One region of the Mucilaginibacter sp. UYP27 genome, then DNA from elsewhere that is predicted to be linked to it. Evidence: riboswitches for the same ligand, from Rfam matches in the RefSeq annotation. Region 1 holds a riboswitch; the other holds the start of a gene.

Region 1 (8,872 bases):
AGGCCGTATTAGATGAGGCCGTTAGTTTGGTTAAAGAACTTTACGGCGTGCCTGCTGGTTACTCAGTTTTGTTTTTACAAGGTGGTGCAAGCACACAGTTTGCATTAGCGCCTTACAATCTTTTACCGGAGGGTGGCAAAGCTGCTTACCTGGAGAGTGGCGTGTGGGCGAACAAGGCTTTAAAAGAGGCTAAGTTTTTTGGCGGAGTAGGGGTTGTTGCCACTTCAAAAGAAAGCAATTTTACTTACATCCCTAAAGGTTATACCATCCCTGCGGATGCTGCATATTTACACATCACATCAAATAATACCATTTACGGTACGCAGATGCAGGAGTTCCCTACGTCGCCTGTTCCGTTGGTATGCGATATGTCGTCAGATATTTTTAGCCGAACTGTTAACGTTGCCGATTTTGGGTTGATCTATGCAGGCGCTCAAAAGAATATGGGTCCCGCAGGTGTTACGTTAGTAATTGTTAAGGACGACCTTTTAGGCAAAACAGGCCGCAATATCCCGGCTATGTTTAACTACCAGGTACAGATAGAAGGTGGATCGATGTACAATACGCCCCCTTGTTTCGCTATCTACGTATCTATGCTTACCCTAAAATGGTTAAAGGCAAAGGGTGGCGTACCTGCTATTGAAGTTGAAAACAACGAAAAAGCAAAAGCACTATATGCTGAAATTGATAGCAATCCGTTGTTTAAAGCGGTTGCCGCTGATGAAGACCGCTCACGCATGAACGTTTGCTTTGTTGCCGAGAACCCCGAGCACGAAAAACCATTCCTGAAACTTTGCGACGAAAAAGGCATTGTTGGTTTAAAAGGCCACAGGAGTGTAGGTGGTTTCCGCGCATCCATATACAATGCATTGCCAATTAGCAGCGTAAATGTGCTGATTGAAACCATGCAGGAATTTGCTGAGAAAAATAAATAACAATTAGTGATCAGCGGTTGGTGATTGGAGATTAATCCTCTTTTCCTAACCTCTGGTCTCTAACCTCTAATCACAAACAAAATGATCAAAATATTAGCTAACGACGGTATCGACCCAATTGGTAAAAAAATGTTGGAAGATGCCGGATTCTTTGTAGAAACAAATAACATCCCGCAGGATGAATTACCTGTGCGTTTACAGGAGTTTGATGCTATTACCGTACGCAGTGCTACCAAAGTGCGCGCTGCTTTAATTGATGCCTGCCCTAACCTTAAGCTTATTGGCCGTGGTGGTGTAGGTGTTGATAATATTGATGTTGACTATGCTAGAAGCAAAGGCCTGGGCGTGTATAACACACCTGCCTCGTCATCATTGTCTGTTGCCGAACTGGTTTTCGCGCAATTGTTTACAGGCGTGCGTTCGCTGCACGATAGCAACCGCAAAATGCCCCTTGATGGTGGCACCAAGTTTAACGATCTTAAAAAAGCTTATGCCAAAGGTGTTGAGCTGCGTGGAAAAATATTGGGTATTGTAGGCTTTGGCCGCATTGGACGCGAGGTTGCTAAAATCGCGATAGGTGTGGGTATGGACGTTATCGCTTATGATCTATTCCCGTTCAACCCCGAGGTTGAAATTGTTCTGGGTACAGGCGGTACTAAAGTTAGCGTAACTGTCAAAACATCAACACTTCACGAGATCATCAAAACTGCTGATTTTATTACCTTGCATACGCCGTTTATCGATAAAGCCCTTATTGGTGCCGAAGAATTAACGCAGATGAAAAAAGGTGTTCAATTGATCAATATTTCACGTGGTGGTTTAATAGACGAGTTAGCTCTGATCAAGGCGCTTAACAGCGGCCAGGTATCATACGCTGCGTTAGATGTGTTTGATAATGAGCCAACCCCTCGTGCCGAGATCTTATCTCATCCAAAAATTTCGCTTACCCCGCACATTGGCGCCGCCACAAACGAAGCCCAGGAGCGGATAGGTGTTGAATTGGCAAGTCTAATTATCGGCCACTTTAATAAATAATATTGCCAATAAACGATAACTCATATTTAAGCCCCTTGCAAATAGCGAGGGGCTTTTTTGATTAGGGAGCTATAATTTAATAATGGTTAAGTGTTTGAGTTTGTGGTCAGCTGAAAACTATTTCCTATCTATATCTAAAAGCTCATCTTTTTTATATAAATCCTTTATTTCGCTTATGGTAAAAAACCTTTCCTCGGTATCGTACTCCTTATTCTTAAGATCATCCAAACCGGTTTCGCCGTCTGTTTGAAACTTATTGTTTACAAAAAATACACTATCTCCATGTATGCCTGTAACTTTCGAAAGACTGTAAGCGTTATTCGCCAGTTTTAAATGGAGCACATCATTCTTTTGCAGCGCGGGGATCATCTTGGTTATCCGCTCGGCGTTTTGCTTTTCATGGATAACAACGAAAATAGAAATCGCGATGATGACGGCAATGCCAGAGAAAGTCCACAATGGAATTTTTGTGTCAGATCTCATGTCCTCGTAACTCAGCTTCAACATCGGCGTCATGTTTTTTAACGCCAAAACCTGCTGGCAGTGTGTGCATTGTGATACGCCTGTTTTACCGATCGGAAAAAAAGGGATCCAAAAGATGTGTGCCCATTTTTGCGCAATATTCATTTGCATACTGTTGAGGGTATTGCAATTAGGGCAAGGTTCTGCTATATATTCCGTTTTAATAATTTTGGATCTGGTGCCGTAAATGATCATGTGGTGTAAGTGTTATTGTTGTGATGGTTCTTATTTGCAATGAAAATACTTAAAAAAAGCCGTAGCTCGAAAATCTAACAAGCGATTTGATGCGGGTTTGATATCCGTTGCCCGTCTTTATCAAAAAGCACAATTTACTTTCCCTGTATAAATAAAATCCTATTTTTGCGCTAAGTATAGATCGCGTTAGTATGCGATTGGTTATAATTCACTTATTATTAAAAATTTAAATCATAGTTGTAGATGATTAGTATTACACTTCCTGATGGTTCCGTTCGAGAATACGACAAAGGGATCACTTCCATGCAGATAGCGCTGTCTATCTCCGAAGGTTTAGCACGTAACGTATTGGCAGCCGAAGTAAACGGCGAGGTTTGGGATGCAAGCCGCCCTATCGAAGAAAATTCGGCAGTAAAGCTTTTAACCTGGAACGATGCCAAAGGTAAATCAACCTACTGGCACTCATCTGCCCACTTACTTGCCGAGGCTTTAGAGGCGTTATACCCGGGTACTAAGTTTGGTATCGGCCCGGCTATCGAAACCGGCTTTTATTACGATGTTGACTTTGGCGACGAGCCATTCTCGTCAGACGATTTCAAGAAAATTGAAGATAAGGTTATTGAGCTTGCTAAAACCAAAAGCGAATATATCCGCAAACCGGTTAGCAAAGCCGATGCTATTGAATATTTTACCGAAAAAGGGGATGAGTATAAGCTCGACCTTTTGAAGGACCTGCCAGATGGCAGCATTACGTTTTATACACAAGGTAACTTTACCGACCTTTGCCGTGGCCCGCATATTCCTAACACAGGCAGCATCAAAGCTGTAAAGCTGATGAGTGTTGCCGGTGCTTACTGGCGTGGCGACGAAAGCCGTAAACAGCTTACACGTATCTACGGTGTTACTTTCCCTAAGGCGAGTGAGTTGACCGATTACCTGCACCTGATTGAGGAAGCAAAAAAACGCGACCACCGTAAATTAGGTAAGGAATTAGAATTATTCGCGTTTAGCGAAAAGGTAGGCATGGGCTTGCCATTGTGGTTGCCAAAAGGTACTGCCTTGCGCGAACGCTTGACTAACTTCCTGCAAAAAGCACAGGCAAAAGCTGGTTACGAGCAGGTTATTACACCGCATATCGGCCATAAAAACCTTTATGTAACATCGGGCCATTATGAAAAGTATGGTGCAGATTCATTCCAGCCGATAAAAACCCCGCAGGAAGGAGAGGAGTTCTTCTTAAAACCGATGAACTGCCCGCATCACTGCGAAATATATAAAACAAAACCACGCTCATATAAGGACCTTCCGGTTCGTTTGGCAGAGTTTGGTACCGTTTACCGTTACGAGCAAAGCGGCGAGCTGCACGGCTTAACCCGTGTACGTGGCTTTACACAGGATGACGCCCACTTGTTCTGCCGTCCTGACCAGGTTAAGGAAGAGTTTAAAAAGGTTATCGACCTTGTATTATATGTGTTTGCTGCTTTGGGTTTTGACAGTTATACTGCACAGGTATCACTACGCGACCCTAATAACAAAACCAAATATATTGGAACCGACGAGAACTGGGCTTTAGCCGAAAGCGCTATCATCGAGGCTGCTGCCGAGAAAAACCTGACCACCATTGTAGAATATGGCGAAGCGGCTTTCTATGGCCCTAAGCTGGATTTTATGGTGAAGGATGCCCTTGGCCGTAAATGGCAGTTAGGAACCATACAGGTAGATTATAATTTGCCAGAACGTTTCGAACTGGAATACACCGGCAGCGATAACCAAAAACACCGCCCGGTAATGATCCACCGCGCACCATTTGGCTCGCTTGAGCGCTTTGTTGCCGTATTGATAGAGCATTGTGCCGGTAACTTCCCACTTTGGCTGTCGCCTGAGCAATTTATTATCCTGCCCATATCTGAAAAATATGAAGAATATGCAAAAAAACTTTCAGATGAGTTAAAAGATTCCGATATTTGCGGGCTGATTGACTTTAGAGATGAGAAAATCGGTCGTAAAATACGCGACGCTGAAGTTAAAAAGATCCCATATATGCTTATTGTGGGCGAAAAAGAGGCTGCCGAAGGGTTGGTTTCTGTACGCAAACATGGCACCGGCGATCTGGGCAGCATGAGTATTGAGGATTTTAAACAACAAATAATTAAAGAAATAACAGTATAACTTGGCTTTAAACAAACCTTTCAACAGAGGACCAAGGCTTCCATTTAAGAAAAAAGAAGCCGAACACAACATCAACCAGTTTATTAGGGCACAGGAAGTGCGCCTTGTAGGTGACAACGTTGAGCAGGGTATATTCTCGTTAAGAGATGCACTTGCCATTGCTCAGGAACAAGAACTTGACCTGGTTGAGATTTCTCCAAACGCAGTACCTCCCGTTTGTAAAGTAACCGATTACAATAAATTCGTTTACGAGCAAAAGAAGAAGCTTAAAGAGATCAAAAGCAACGCCAAGCAAACCGTTATTAAAGAGATCCGTTTCGGGCCTAACACTGATGACCATGACTTTGAATTTAAATTAAAGCATGCGCAGAAGTTTTTGGAAGCTGGCGAAAAAGTAAGGGCTTACGTACACTTTAAAGGCCGTGCAATTGTTTACAAAGAACAAGGCGAGATATTATTGCTGCGTTTTGCACAGGCATTAGAAGATTTAGGTAAAGTAGAGCAATTACCAAAGCTGGAAGGTAAACGTATGTTTTTAACGCTTGCTTCAAAAGCGCAGAAAAAGTAATAATTAAGGCAGGTGCGTTGGTATGCAGCTGCAATTAAAATAAAACGTTGAGATAACGTAAATCATCTAAAAACAAATAAATAGAGTTATGCCAAAAATGAAAACCAATTCCAGTGCAAAAAAGCGCTTTAGGCTTACTGGAACCGGTAAAATTGCCAGAAAAAACGCATTCAAAAGCCACATCTTAACCAAGATGTCGACTAAACGTAAGCGTAACCTTAGTCACACCAGCTTGGTATCTAAAGCTGACTTAGGCAACGTTAAACGTATGCTTTGCATAGGCAAGTAATCAAACAAATTTTTTAACCAGGTATTAGAGTACAGAAGCTTCCGAGAGGGACACTCACTACCAAAAACAACACAACATGCCACGTTCAGTTAACGCAGTCGCGTCGAGAAGACGCCGGAAAAGGATCATGAACCTCGCCAAAGGTTATTGGGGTTCAAGAAGCAAGGTTTACACCGTTGCTAAAAACACAGTTGAAAAAGGTTTGCAATACGCATACCGTGACCGTAAGACCAAAAAACGCGAGTTTAGGGCTTTATGGATCCAACGTATCAACGCAGGTGCACGCCAGCACGGTATTTCTTACTCTCAATTAATAGGTAAGTTAGCCGCAAAAGAAATTGGTTTAAACCGTAAGGTATTAGCCGATTTAGCGATGAACCACCCTGATGCTTTCAAAGCTATCATTGATGCTGTAAAATAATAACATCATACTTCATAAGAAAAGGCCTTCTGATTATTCAGAAGGCCTTTTTTGTTTATAAACTTGTAGTGTGATAACAACTACATTACCGCGTTGTCAGCACCGCTGTTAGGTTTGTTTTCAATCGGCTCAATATGCGAGCGATAGGGGGATATTGGTTCGTTAGTGTCATTAGATGGGGTATATTCCGACGCATCATCTTCTATAATAGTTTCTTCTATCACAATAGCTACGGGTTCGGCATAGTCGTTATCATTTATGTACGATACATCCGAAGCGATGCCTCCATCGATATCCATATATTGTTTAAAGTTGCGTACATCGCTATCGACCATGCTTTTAAATACAGGGTTAAGTATATGTGCGATGCCACCTCCAAAACCACCTGCAGGCGGGCGGTAGCTAATAATAATATCCACTAAAGTGCCACTGCCATCCACGCTATCCTGAAAACGTACTTTACCGGCATTGTCTATCAACGAATCTGGTATCGAACTCCAGCCGATGCTGTAACCCGGCTCATCACGAACGATCTCGGCATCCCAGCTTACTTTAGCAGAACCTATAGGGAGTTTTAATACCCAGTGAGACCGTTTATTGTCAATAACATCCACACTCTCCAGGTGTTTCATAAATAGGGGCAGGTTATCCAGCTTACGCCAAAAATCGTAGACTTCTTGCCTTGGCTTATCAATGTGGTATGATGTGCGGATGTTCACGTTCACGGGTTCAGTACTGTTGCGGCCCATGCGCGAGTATAATTCGCAATGGCCGGTAAGCCCGCGGTTTAGCAGGTAACCGCCCGCGCCAAGTTTGATGATACTGGAAAATGGGCTTTTGAACAATCCCTTAAAACCAGATAAAGAAAGTTTAATGCCTGTTGCTATAGATATGGTACGCTCGGCGGTAGACAAGTTTAAACTTGGCTCCTGGTTTTCGGCAGGTCCGCGGTACCTGTTTTGCATTGCTGATGTTGTCATGTTAAATACGTTTGTAATTATTAAACACGTTAACTTACAGCGGGTTTTCTTTAATTGAAATTATTTTAACCGGCAATAATAATTGCTTTGGCTGTTACAGTTTCTAATGCTACATTTGCAGCGCTTTAGGTTCCTGCCTGTGAAGCATTTTACAGCAGGATTAAAAGGGAATACAGTGTAAATCTGTAACTGTCCCGCAGCTGTAAGCTCCGTTTAACCAATGTCCGTTCAAAATTGCCACTGTGCCGGGTTTCCGGGATGGGAAGGCAGGGCAAAAGGGGAGCAAGTCAGAATACCTGCCTCAGCATCATATTATTCATAGCTTTCGGGGATTGAAGCTTGGGTGTGAATGCTCTTCATAAGGCGGTGTATTTCCATTCCTATATTTTTCCTTTTTGCGGGCTGTGATGTTTTAACATCAGCATGGTAAACGGTTACTTTGATATTTTCAGGTCAGCAACGTTCCCGGTAATAGGGAAATGGGGATGTCTTGTGTGTATCTGTCTGTTTATTTCAAATGCTATTTTAGCGCAAAGCGATACCACCAAAAAACTAAAAGAAGTGGCGGTAAAAGCCACTCCAGTGCCTAAAGTGCAATTACCTATCCCAACACAACAGGTTACTAATAAAGACTTCGCCAGATACAGCGCATTCAATATTGCGGATGCGGTTAAAAGTTTTTCGGGGGTTACGGTAAAGGATTACGGGGGTATTGGTGGTTTAAAGACAGTTTCGGTAAGGGGTATGGGGGCTAATCACACAACGGTATTGTATGACGGCGTACAGATCAATGATGCGCAAACCGGCCAGGTTGATCTTAGTAAACTAAATCTAAACAACATACAGCAAATCACCCTATACAACGGCCAGCCGATAGATATTTTACAACCGGCACGTAGTTATACTTCTGCAAGCGTACTTAGTATACAAACCATAAAGCCAGATTTAGCAGCGAATAAACCATATCAGCTACTATTTGGCTTAAAAGGAGGGAGCTTTGGGCTAATAAACCCATACCTGCAATGGCAGCAACGCCTAAGTAGCAACTGGCAGGTTATTGTAAATGCTTATACCGAAAATGCCAACGGGCGATATAAATTCCACAACAACGTTAACGGGCCCGATACGGTGCGCACACGAACCAATGCAGACATTACCGCACAACAAGTTGATGGCGCTTTATATTGGGCTAAAAACGACAGTAGCAAGTTTAACATGCATGTTAATTACTATCATTCGCAACGTGGATTGCCGGGAGCGGTTATTCAAGATAATCCTGTGCCGTCACAAGATAGGCTGTGGAACCGTGATTTTTTTATACAAGGCGGTTATAGGCGTATTTGGAAAAACGGGTTGAGTTTTTTGATAAATACCGAATTAACAGAAAATCACCTACGGTACTTAAACCCAAATTTTTTAAATGTGCAGGGTCGGTTGGACCAGCAATTTACTCAGCGCGAGTTTTACCAGTCAGCGGCACTTTCCTGGCAAGTTAATGCTAACTGGCAGGTATCTTACGCTACCGACGTGGTTGTTAACCATCTTGATATCGATTTTAATTATCCTTACCCGCAGTTCACTTATCCAACAAGGATGTCGTTGTTTAACGTACTCGCAAGTAACTTCAATATAGGAAGGCTAAAGCTTCAGGGTAGTTTATTGAATACCAACATAACCGAGACTGTTAAAACCGGCAGAGGTGCGCCGGCGCGAAATAACTTTTCGCCAACGATAATGACCGCTTTGCAGCCGTTTAAA
Region 2 (8,872 bases), 200 kb from region 1:
GGCCGGTATCTCCACCGTGCTGTTTATTGCCGATAGTTTAGAACCTGTTTGGTGGATGACGATCGTAGGCCTCGGGTTGTATATGGTTTACATTCCCTTCAACGCCGTGTTTTTTGAGCGGTTAATTGCAACGTTTAGGTATGCCGGCAATGTAGGGTTCCTGATATACCTGGCCGATTCTTTTGGGTATGTGGGTAGCGTTAGCGTGCTGCTTTCTAAAGAGATCTTTAAAGTAAAACTAAACTGGGTCACATTTTTCTCTAACAGCGTGATTGGTTTATCGGCGGTAGGTTTGTTGCTTACCTTTTTCTCTGCCCTTTACTTTGCACGTAAGTATAAAGCCATTGATCGGGCCTGATCCCAAAGCATAATCCATTATCTTATTCGGATAATCCATTTACAGGGCAACGCAGGCTGTATAATTTAGCGTAACCAATTACTACTTTAACGAAAGTCTATGACTGCCTGGAGATACTGTATCGCTGTTTTCTTGTTTATCATTTCTACGTTTAGCCATGCGCAAACTGTACGTAAAGCCAACCTTCCCGATTTTATGGATAAACGCTTTGGTATGTTCATCCACTTTGGGCCTATAACTTTGCGCGGTACGGAGATTGGCTGGAGCAGGAATAAAGAAGTAGCCCAGGCAGATTATGACAGCCTTTACCGCGAGTTTAATCCGGTTTTGTTTAATGCCGATGCCTGGGTCCGGATCGCCAAAGATGCGGGTATGAAGTACTTGGTTATCACCGCCAAGCACCACGATGGCTTTTGCCTTTGGCCCACAAAATTTTCGGACTATAATATCATGAACTCGCCCTACAAACGCGACATCGTTGGCGAACTGGCTAAGGCTTGCAAAAAGCAGGGCATTACGTTCGGGATCTACTTTACAGTGCTGGACTGGCATGATAAGAACTACCCCATCCACAATCCTAATGATAGCACCCAAAACGTTAAAGGCGATATGCTCGCCTTTAAACAAACCATGAAAGATGAGTTAAAAGAACTCATTACCAAATATGACCCCTACCTGCTTTGGTTTGACGGCTATTGGGAAAAGCCATGGAAGGATGAGTACGGCCGCGAAATCTACGATTACATCAAAAGCATCAACCCAAAAGTATTGGTGAATAACCGCCTGGGCAAAACAAGCGAGGTGCTTAACGATAAATCGGTGGGGGATTATTTGACGCCGGAGCAACGCATCGGTCAACTGAACATGAAAGAACCCTGGGAAAGTTGCATCACCATTTGCGACCAATGGGCATGGAAACCAAACGATAAAATGAAGTCGCTTAAAGACTGCATCCAAACGTTGGTGAAAACGGCGGGAGGCAATGGTAATTTGTTGTTTAATGTTGGCCCTATGCCGGATGGCCGCGTAGAAACCCGCCAGATTAACCGCTTAAAAGAGATCGGCGACTGGATGAAGTTCTACGGCACAAGTATTTACAATACCAAAGGTGGCCCCTATGCACCCAATGATAACTTCGCCAGCACACGCAAGGGCAATAAGATATACATACATGTATTTAAACAGCAGGGAAATGCCCTAACTATCCCTGCTATTCCTAACGTTACGATCAGTAAAGCCTATTTATTTAACAATACCGCGGTGCAAGCCAAGCAAAGCGCGAGCGAAATCCAGCTTACCCTACCTGCCACCCTGCCCGATGCAAACGATAACGTGGTGGTGTTAGAAATTAACCAAAACGCGGAAGATATTCCGGTAATAAAACCTTAGATGAAAGTTGCATTGACAATATTATTTGTGATCTGTTTGATAGGTATTGGCTGTTTGGTTAATTCAAAACCAGCCGTTGTGCCAAATATTAAGCGCTACGGAAGTATCACAGGTTTAAAGCCAGATAGTGTACAGGTTTATAAAGAGTTGCATGCCCATGCGTGGCCTGCCGTCTTAAAAAAATTAAAGGAGTGCAACATCCGCAATTATTCCATCTATATAAAACAGATAGATGGCAGCCCTTACTTGTTCAGCTATTTTGAATATGTGGGCGATGACTTTAACGCCGATATGCAAAAAATGGCGGCCGACCCCAACACCCAAAAATGGTGGAAACGTACCGACCCAACCCAAATTCCCCTTTCCGATGCCGCCGCTAAAGGCAAGATCTGGAGTGATATGCAGGAGGTTTTCCATACGGAATAAGTTTTGATTATAACGCTCTTTTTGTTTAAATTTGATTGGAGTAACTCATGGATAAAAAAGAAAAAACGTTTGACGAAGCCGAATTAGAACTTTTAAAAGCAGGTCTAAAACGAAGCTATAAGGAACGTTTTGAAATGGCAACTCGCCTTTACAAAATACAGCAAACTATGAATAAGGCTGTAGTAACTCACAAACCTTTTATCGGTAAATAATCTGTGGATATCTTTGATGAAAATATTCTAAGTTTCTGGAAAGCACTTCAGGACAATCAAGTACAATATATTATGATTGGCGGTTATGCCATTAATCTACACGGTTTTCAACGCTTTACCGGCGATTTGGACATTTGGTTAAATGACACGCTTGAAAATAGAAAAGCTTTCAGAAATGCTCTTGTTGATTCCGCCATGGGTGACTATCCGATGATTGAGTATATGGAATTTCTTCCTGGTTGGACTGAATTTATTTTGAATAATGGCCTTCGGTTAGATGTACTTACTGTTATGAAAGGTCTTGAGCAGTATACTTTTGCCGAGTGCCTTCAACTGGCTTCTATAGCAGATATAGAAAATGTTAATGTTCCATTTTTACATATCAATCAGCTTATCGAAAATAAGAAAGTTGTCAATCGCCCCAAAGATCAGATAGATGTTGACGCCCTTGAAAAGATCAAAAAATTAAGGGAAGGCAGCTAATTCTCCTTTTCCTCATCCTTATTACTTACATTTGGGCCGATGTAAGTTCTTTACTTTCCTTCATCAACCGGTATAGGTTTTACTTAATTGTAGATTAATAGGGAATAGTGTGCAAATCACTAACTGTCGCGCAACTGTAAGTAACACAAAAAGGTTTTTGCCAGAATATATGTCCACTGATTGTCCAAAAACGGTCGGGAAGGGCGGCAAAAATGTTACAAGTCAGGAGACCTGCCATACCGAATTGACAATGCTTCCGCGGTATGGGGCAATGGTCGGGTGTTTGATATAGTTTTCGTTACAACCTGTATTTTTATGCAAGGGCGCGCTATATCCATACTTTTCCGCCAATCCATTCCAACAAACGCATTGCGAAGTTTAGCTAAAAGGGCTTTTAACCGATTTATTTATTTAATCAATTAAAGCAATGCTAACGCAAAATTTAGGCTACCCGCGCATTGGTGGCCAACGCGAATTGAAAAAGGTCTGCGAGGGTTACTGGGCAGGCAAAACGGGGCACAAAAATGTGCTTACCGTAGGTAAAACCATCCGCCACGATAACTGGCTGATGCAAAAAGAAGCCGGGATCGACCTGATTCCCTCGAACGATTTTTCGTATTACGACCACGTGCTGGATCATTCCCTGATGTTTGGCGCTATCCCAAAACGCTATAACGAGGTAATCCTGAAACAAGGCAAGGAAGAACTCGACCTATACTTCGCTATGGCCCGCGGTTACCAAAAGGACGGGCTGGACGTAGTAGCCATGGAGATGACCAAGTGGTTTGATACCAACTACCACTACATAGTGCCCGAGTTTTATAAGGATCAGCAGTTCAGATTATTTTCTACCAAGATCACTAACGAGTTTTACGAGGCAAAACAGTTAGGCATCATCACTAAACCGGTGTTGATAGGCCCTATTACCTACTTGCTTTTGGGTAAGGAAAAAGAAGCCGGTTTTGAAAAGATAGACTTGCTTAAAAATCTGCTTAAGGTTTATACCGAGATCCTCACTAAACTGCAGGACCTTGGCGCCGAATGGATCCAGTTTGATGAGCCCTTCCTGGCGCTTGATTTGACGGAGAAGGAACAACAGGCTTACCGCGATGCCTACAAACAACTGCGTAAAGATTTCCCGCGCTTAAAGTTTGTGCTGACCACCTATTTTGAAAAACTGGGTAGCAATGCCGAACTGGTTACCTCTCTGCCTGTTGATGCCCTGCATATCGATCTGGTACGCGCACCGCAGCAATTGGATGAAGTGCTGAACTTGCTGCCCGCTAAAACCATCCTGTCCTTAGGTGTGGTTGATGGCCGCAATATCTGGAAGAATGATTTTGAGGCATCACTCGCCATCATCAAAAAAGCAAAAGATAAGCTTGGCGATGATCGTGTTTGGATAGCACCGTCCTGTTCGTTGATCCACGCGCCGGTTGATCTGCGGAATGAGCATAACCCCGAAGTGCTTACGCCCGAGATAAAACAGTGGCTTGCCTTTGCCCGCCAGAAAGTAACCGAGATAGCGCTTATAAAAGTGTTGTCGTCTGATGAAACAGGTGTTGGTACACAATACAAACTGGCCGAAAACCAGCATGATATCGGTTCACGTAAAACTTCAGCACTTATACATAATAATACTGTTAAAGAACGTGTTGCAAAGATAACCGAAAGTGATTCGCAGCGGATAAGTGACTTTGCATCGCGTAAGAAAAAACAACAGGTGTTGTTAAACCTTCCATTGTACACCACAACCACAATTGGTTCGTTCCCGCAAACTGCAGAGGTGCGTAGCTGGCGCGCACAGCTTAAAAAAGGGGCTATTACCCAGGCACAATACGACCTTCACATTGCCGACGAAACTGAACGGGCCGTTAAGTGGCAGGAAGATATCGACCTGGATGTACTGGTACACGGCGAGTTTGAGCGTAACGACATGGTGGAGTATTTTGGCGAGCAGTTGCAGGGTTTTACCTTTACGCAAAACGGTTGGGTGCAAAGCTATGGCAGCCGTTGTGTAAAGCCCCCTATTATTTATGGTGACGTATCGCGCCCTAAACCGATGACGGTTAAATGGTCGGGATATGCGCAGTCGCTTACTGATAAATGGATGAAGGGCATGCTTACAGGCCCCGTTACCATCCTGCAATGGTCGTTTGTGCGGAACGATCAACCACGATCTGAGACCTGTACGCAGATAGCTTTGGCCATCCGTGATGAAGTTTGCGACCTGGAAACTGCCGGCATAAAAATTATCCAGATAGATGAACCGGCCATCCGCGAAGGCTTACCTTTGCGCAAGGCAAATTGGGTAGATTATCTGGACTGGGCGGTAAAAGCGTTCCGCATTTCGGCAAGCGGTGTGCAGGACGATACGCAGATCCACACGCACATGTGCTATTCGGAATTTAACGATATTATACAGAACATTGCCGCTATGGATGCCGATGTGATCACCATTGAAACATCGCGCTCGCAAATGGAGTTACTGGATGTATTTGCCGATTATAAATATCCGAACGAGATAGGCCCGGGCGTATATGATATCCACTCGCCACGCGTACCAAACCGGGATGAGATGACCCACCTGCTTAAAAAAGCACGGGCGGTTATCCCCGATGCACAGCTTTGGGTAAACCCGGATTGCGGCCTCAAAACCCGCGGATGGGACGAAACCAAAAAGGCACTGATAGAAATGGTAGCCGCCGCCAAAGAAATGCGCGCTGCCGTTGCAGAGCCTGCACTAACTTAAGCAACTACCAAGCTTAAGCCCTCTCTTATGGAGAGGGCTTTGGTGAGGCTTTTATATTTGAACTATGACAACAGACGAAAGAATCGAAGCATCAGAAACGCGCATTTTCAAGGCAGTTTTCCCGAATACCACCAACCATTACGATACCCTGTTTGGCGGCACCGCCATGCACATGATGGACGAGGTGGCCTTTATAACCGCCACCCGCTTTAGCCGCCAGGTAATGGTGACGGTAAGCAGCGATAAAATAGATTTCAAGAAACCCATCCCCGCAGGTACCATTGTAGAACTGATAGGCCGCGTAAGCCATGTGGGCAATACCAGCCTGAAGGTTGCTGTAGAGATCTATGTGGAGCAAATGTACGCCGAAGACCGCGACCTTGCCATACATGGCAGCTTTACCTTTGTAGCGATAGATGAGCACAAGAAACCGGTGAGGATAATTAAATAGCAGGTTTAGCGTATCTTTGCGGCTTATGATACAGCAAGCACTTACCAACCTCAAAATAAATGCCCTTAACCCCATGCAGGAGGCTGCCATTGCCGCCGCTAAAAAAGGCGACGTGATACTGCTTTCGCCTACCGGGTCGGGTAAAACGCTGGGGTTTCTGCTGCCGCTGCTGGATTTGCTGGATGCAAACATTAATACCGTACAGGTGATGATCATGGTGCCATCGCGCGAGTTGGCTTTGCAAATTGAGCAGGTATTTCGAACTATGGGCAGCGGGTTTAAAATTAATTGCTTTTATGGCGGGCACCCGCTCAAAATAGAGTTGAACAGCCTGTCGCAGCCGCCTGCAGTGATAGTTGGCACACCGGGCCGCATCGGCCATCACATCCGCCGTAAAACGTTTGATACAAGCACCATAACTACGCTGATACTGGATGAGTTTGATAAATCATTAGAGTTTGGTTTCCAGACAGATATGTCATACATCATCAAGGAATTGCCTAACCTTAAAAAGCGCATTCTTACATCGGCTACGCAGATGGACGCCATCCCTTCGTTCACGGGCGTTAACCGACCCGCCAAGCTGGATTACCTGACCAACGCCGCATCTACCCCCGACCTAAAACAAAAAGTGGTGATATGCGAACCTGCCGACAGGCTCGACGCCCTGTTTGCTTTAGTATGTAAGATAAGTGATAAGCCTACCCTTGTGTTTTGTAACCACCGCGAAGCGGTAGACCGCATTTGCGACCTGCTGTATGATATGGGCCTGCCGCATGATATTTTCCACGGTGGCATGGAACAGGACGACCGCGAACGTGCGCTCTTAAAATTTAGGAACGGCAGTCACCATATTTTGGTTACTACAGACCTTGCCTCGCGCGGGTTGGATATCCCCGAAATAGAGCATGTGGTGCATTATCAGTTGCCGCATAACCAGGAGGCGTTTATTCACCGCAACGGCCGTACGGCCCGGATGCACGCCACGGGTACCTCCTACTTATTACTTGCCCCCGGCGAAAAGCCCGACTACTTAGATACTATCCCCGAAGAAGAGGTACTGCCCGAAAAAACGGTAATACCGAAGCTATCGCCATGGGCAACGGTTTATATCGCCGCAGGTAAAAAAGATAAAATAAACAAGGTTGATATTGTAGGCCTGCTGCTTAAAAAAGGCGAACTGGCAAAAGAAGACCTTGGCCTGATAGAAGTTTTAGACCACTCATCCTACGCGGCTGTAAAACGCCACCTGATAGAACGCACCGTAGCATTAGTGAAAAACGAAAAGATAAAAGGCAGGAAGATAAAGATTGACGTATCGGTATAGATCGATCTACCGCCTACTGGTCATCCTGAGCGATAGCGAAGATCTATTATTGAATTTGCAATCGCAAAATGCAGGGTGTAGAATAGATGCTTCACTACGTTCAGCATGACAAAAGTAGCCTATATAGATTAATTCGTTTTCTCCAAAACCGTCAGATTACCGCTTTCGCCGTTCATTAGCGTCATCTGGATCCAAATTTGTTTTTCTTTGGTTCGGATAACGTAGGTCTTTACATCGTCTAATAAGTTGTAGTCGATAGAGTGGCCGTAGTGTTTGTCAATCAGTTCTTTATTGCCAATGCTATCTATCTGCGTTTTAGGTATAGATACATTGTTTACCTGCACGCCACCTAAGGCCTTAATGGCTTCATCATAGTATTTACCAACCGTTAGGCTGCTAAATTTTCCATCGGCACTTGGTACCTGGATATGCGTTTTAAAGGTTTTACCCTCCTGCGGTATCAGTTTGCCATTTACGGCGAAATATTCCTTATCCATAGCATTGATGTTTTCGGCCGGGGCTTCGGCCTTATAATCGAAGGTATATTTGGCAGGCAGGCCTACATACGGGAATTTTCCCGGATCTTTATCGCTAACAGGTATCGTATTAATGTCAAACGGCGCTACGGCTACAGGCGTATTATTAGCCACGGCATCGGGTGATGTTTTGCTTTCTTCCGCTTTGTTCTTCGCGGTATCGGTACCTGCGTTATCATTTGTTTTGCTTTTGCATGATGCCATTGTGGCCATTATCATTAGCGCGTAAATAGATTTTTTCATATTACTTAATGGTTTTAAGGGCGGTTTTTAGCTGAGTGGCTGCGGCTATTATCTCTTTTGATAAGATTTTGCTGTTGGTAGCTGCATCTTCATCATCGTAACGCAGGTATTTCCAGGTGTTGCCAGTGTAGCTGTCTTTAATGGCAAGCAGGTATTGGGTGCCTTTCATACGCACTTTGTTGGCGCTTATCTTTTCAATCCTGGTGCCCTGCATTTGGGTTTTGGTCATCATATCTATCAATGCCGGGTTTTTAAATTCTAATACCATGCTTTGGTTGTACTTACCAAGGCAAATATTAGCATTAGCAAGTTTTTTAACAGGGCTCAGCTGTAGCATCAGTGGCACTTCTTCAAAAATGGTTTTGATACCCATACCATCAAGCATGCCGTTTGCCATGGCTTTCATCTGTGCTTTGGGCATCACGGTAAAAATGCGCGGATAGGTCATGTCTATTACCTTATCCATATTTTTTTGATGGGTGTAAGTAACGATGGTTTCAAAGTCTTTTTTAATGATCTGCGCGTCCTGGCCAAAGGTTGCCCCTGCAGATAGCATAAAAAGGCAAAAGAGTAGTTTTTTCATATAAGGCGGTCGGGCTAAATGTGTTGGTTAACATTTCCACCACTAAACAGCAGCATCGCCATTTAGTTTTAAAAACTCTAATCGCTTGTTAGCTAACACCTAAAGATTTACC

The links. A riboswitch is a leader RNA that binds a small molecule or an ion and turns the genes downstream of it on or off. The one in region 1 is predicted to bind cobalamin.
Region 2: another riboswitch for cobalamin. It lies ahead of metE (5-methyltetrahydropteroyltriglutamate--homocysteine S-methyltransferase); the one in region 1 lies ahead of ABIB39_RS12810 (TonB-dependent receptor plug domain-containing protein).

The regions. Positions count from the first base shown of each region.
Region 1 is NZ_JBEPPE010000003.1:239,992-248,863, reverse strand. It holds gene serC (3-phosphoserine/phosphohydroxythreonine transaminase) at 1-935, shown strand, start outside; gene ABIB39_RS12845 (D-2-hydroxyacid dehydrogenase) at 1,017-1,970, shown strand; gene ABIB39_RS12840 (hypothetical protein) at 2,088-2,603, opposite strand; gene thrS (threonine--tRNA ligase) at 2,931-4,856, shown strand; gene infC (translation initiation factor IF-3) at 4,858-5,424, shown strand; gene rpmI (50S ribosomal protein L35) at 5,513-5,713, shown strand; gene rplT (50S ribosomal protein L20) at 5,790-6,134, shown strand; gene ABIB39_RS12815 (SRPBCC family protein) at 6,215-7,114, opposite strand; cobalamin riboswitch at 7,225-7,432, shown strand; gene ABIB39_RS12810 (TonB-dependent receptor plug domain-containing protein) at 7,538-8,872, shown strand, end outside.
Region 2 is NZ_JBEPPE010000003.1:42,404-51,275, reverse strand. It holds gene ABIB39_RS11845 (DUF5690 family protein) at 1-358, shown strand, start outside; gene ABIB39_RS11840 (alpha-L-fucosidase) at 458-1,747, shown strand; gene ABIB39_RS11835 (L-rhamnose mutarotase) at 1,748-2,173, shown strand; gene ABIB39_RS11830 (hypothetical protein) at 2,221-2,385, shown strand; gene ABIB39_RS11825 (hypothetical protein) at 2,389-2,868, shown strand; cobalamin riboswitch at 2,926-3,120, shown strand; gene metE (5-methyltetrahydropteroyltriglutamate--homocysteine S-methyltransferase) at 3,296-5,620, shown strand; gene ABIB39_RS11815 (acyl-CoA thioesterase) at 5,685-6,071, shown strand; gene ABIB39_RS11810 (DEAD/DEAH box helicase) at 6,097-7,398, shown strand; gene ABIB39_RS11805 (hypothetical protein) at 7,527-8,177, opposite strand; gene ABIB39_RS11800 (hypothetical protein) at 8,179-8,760, opposite strand.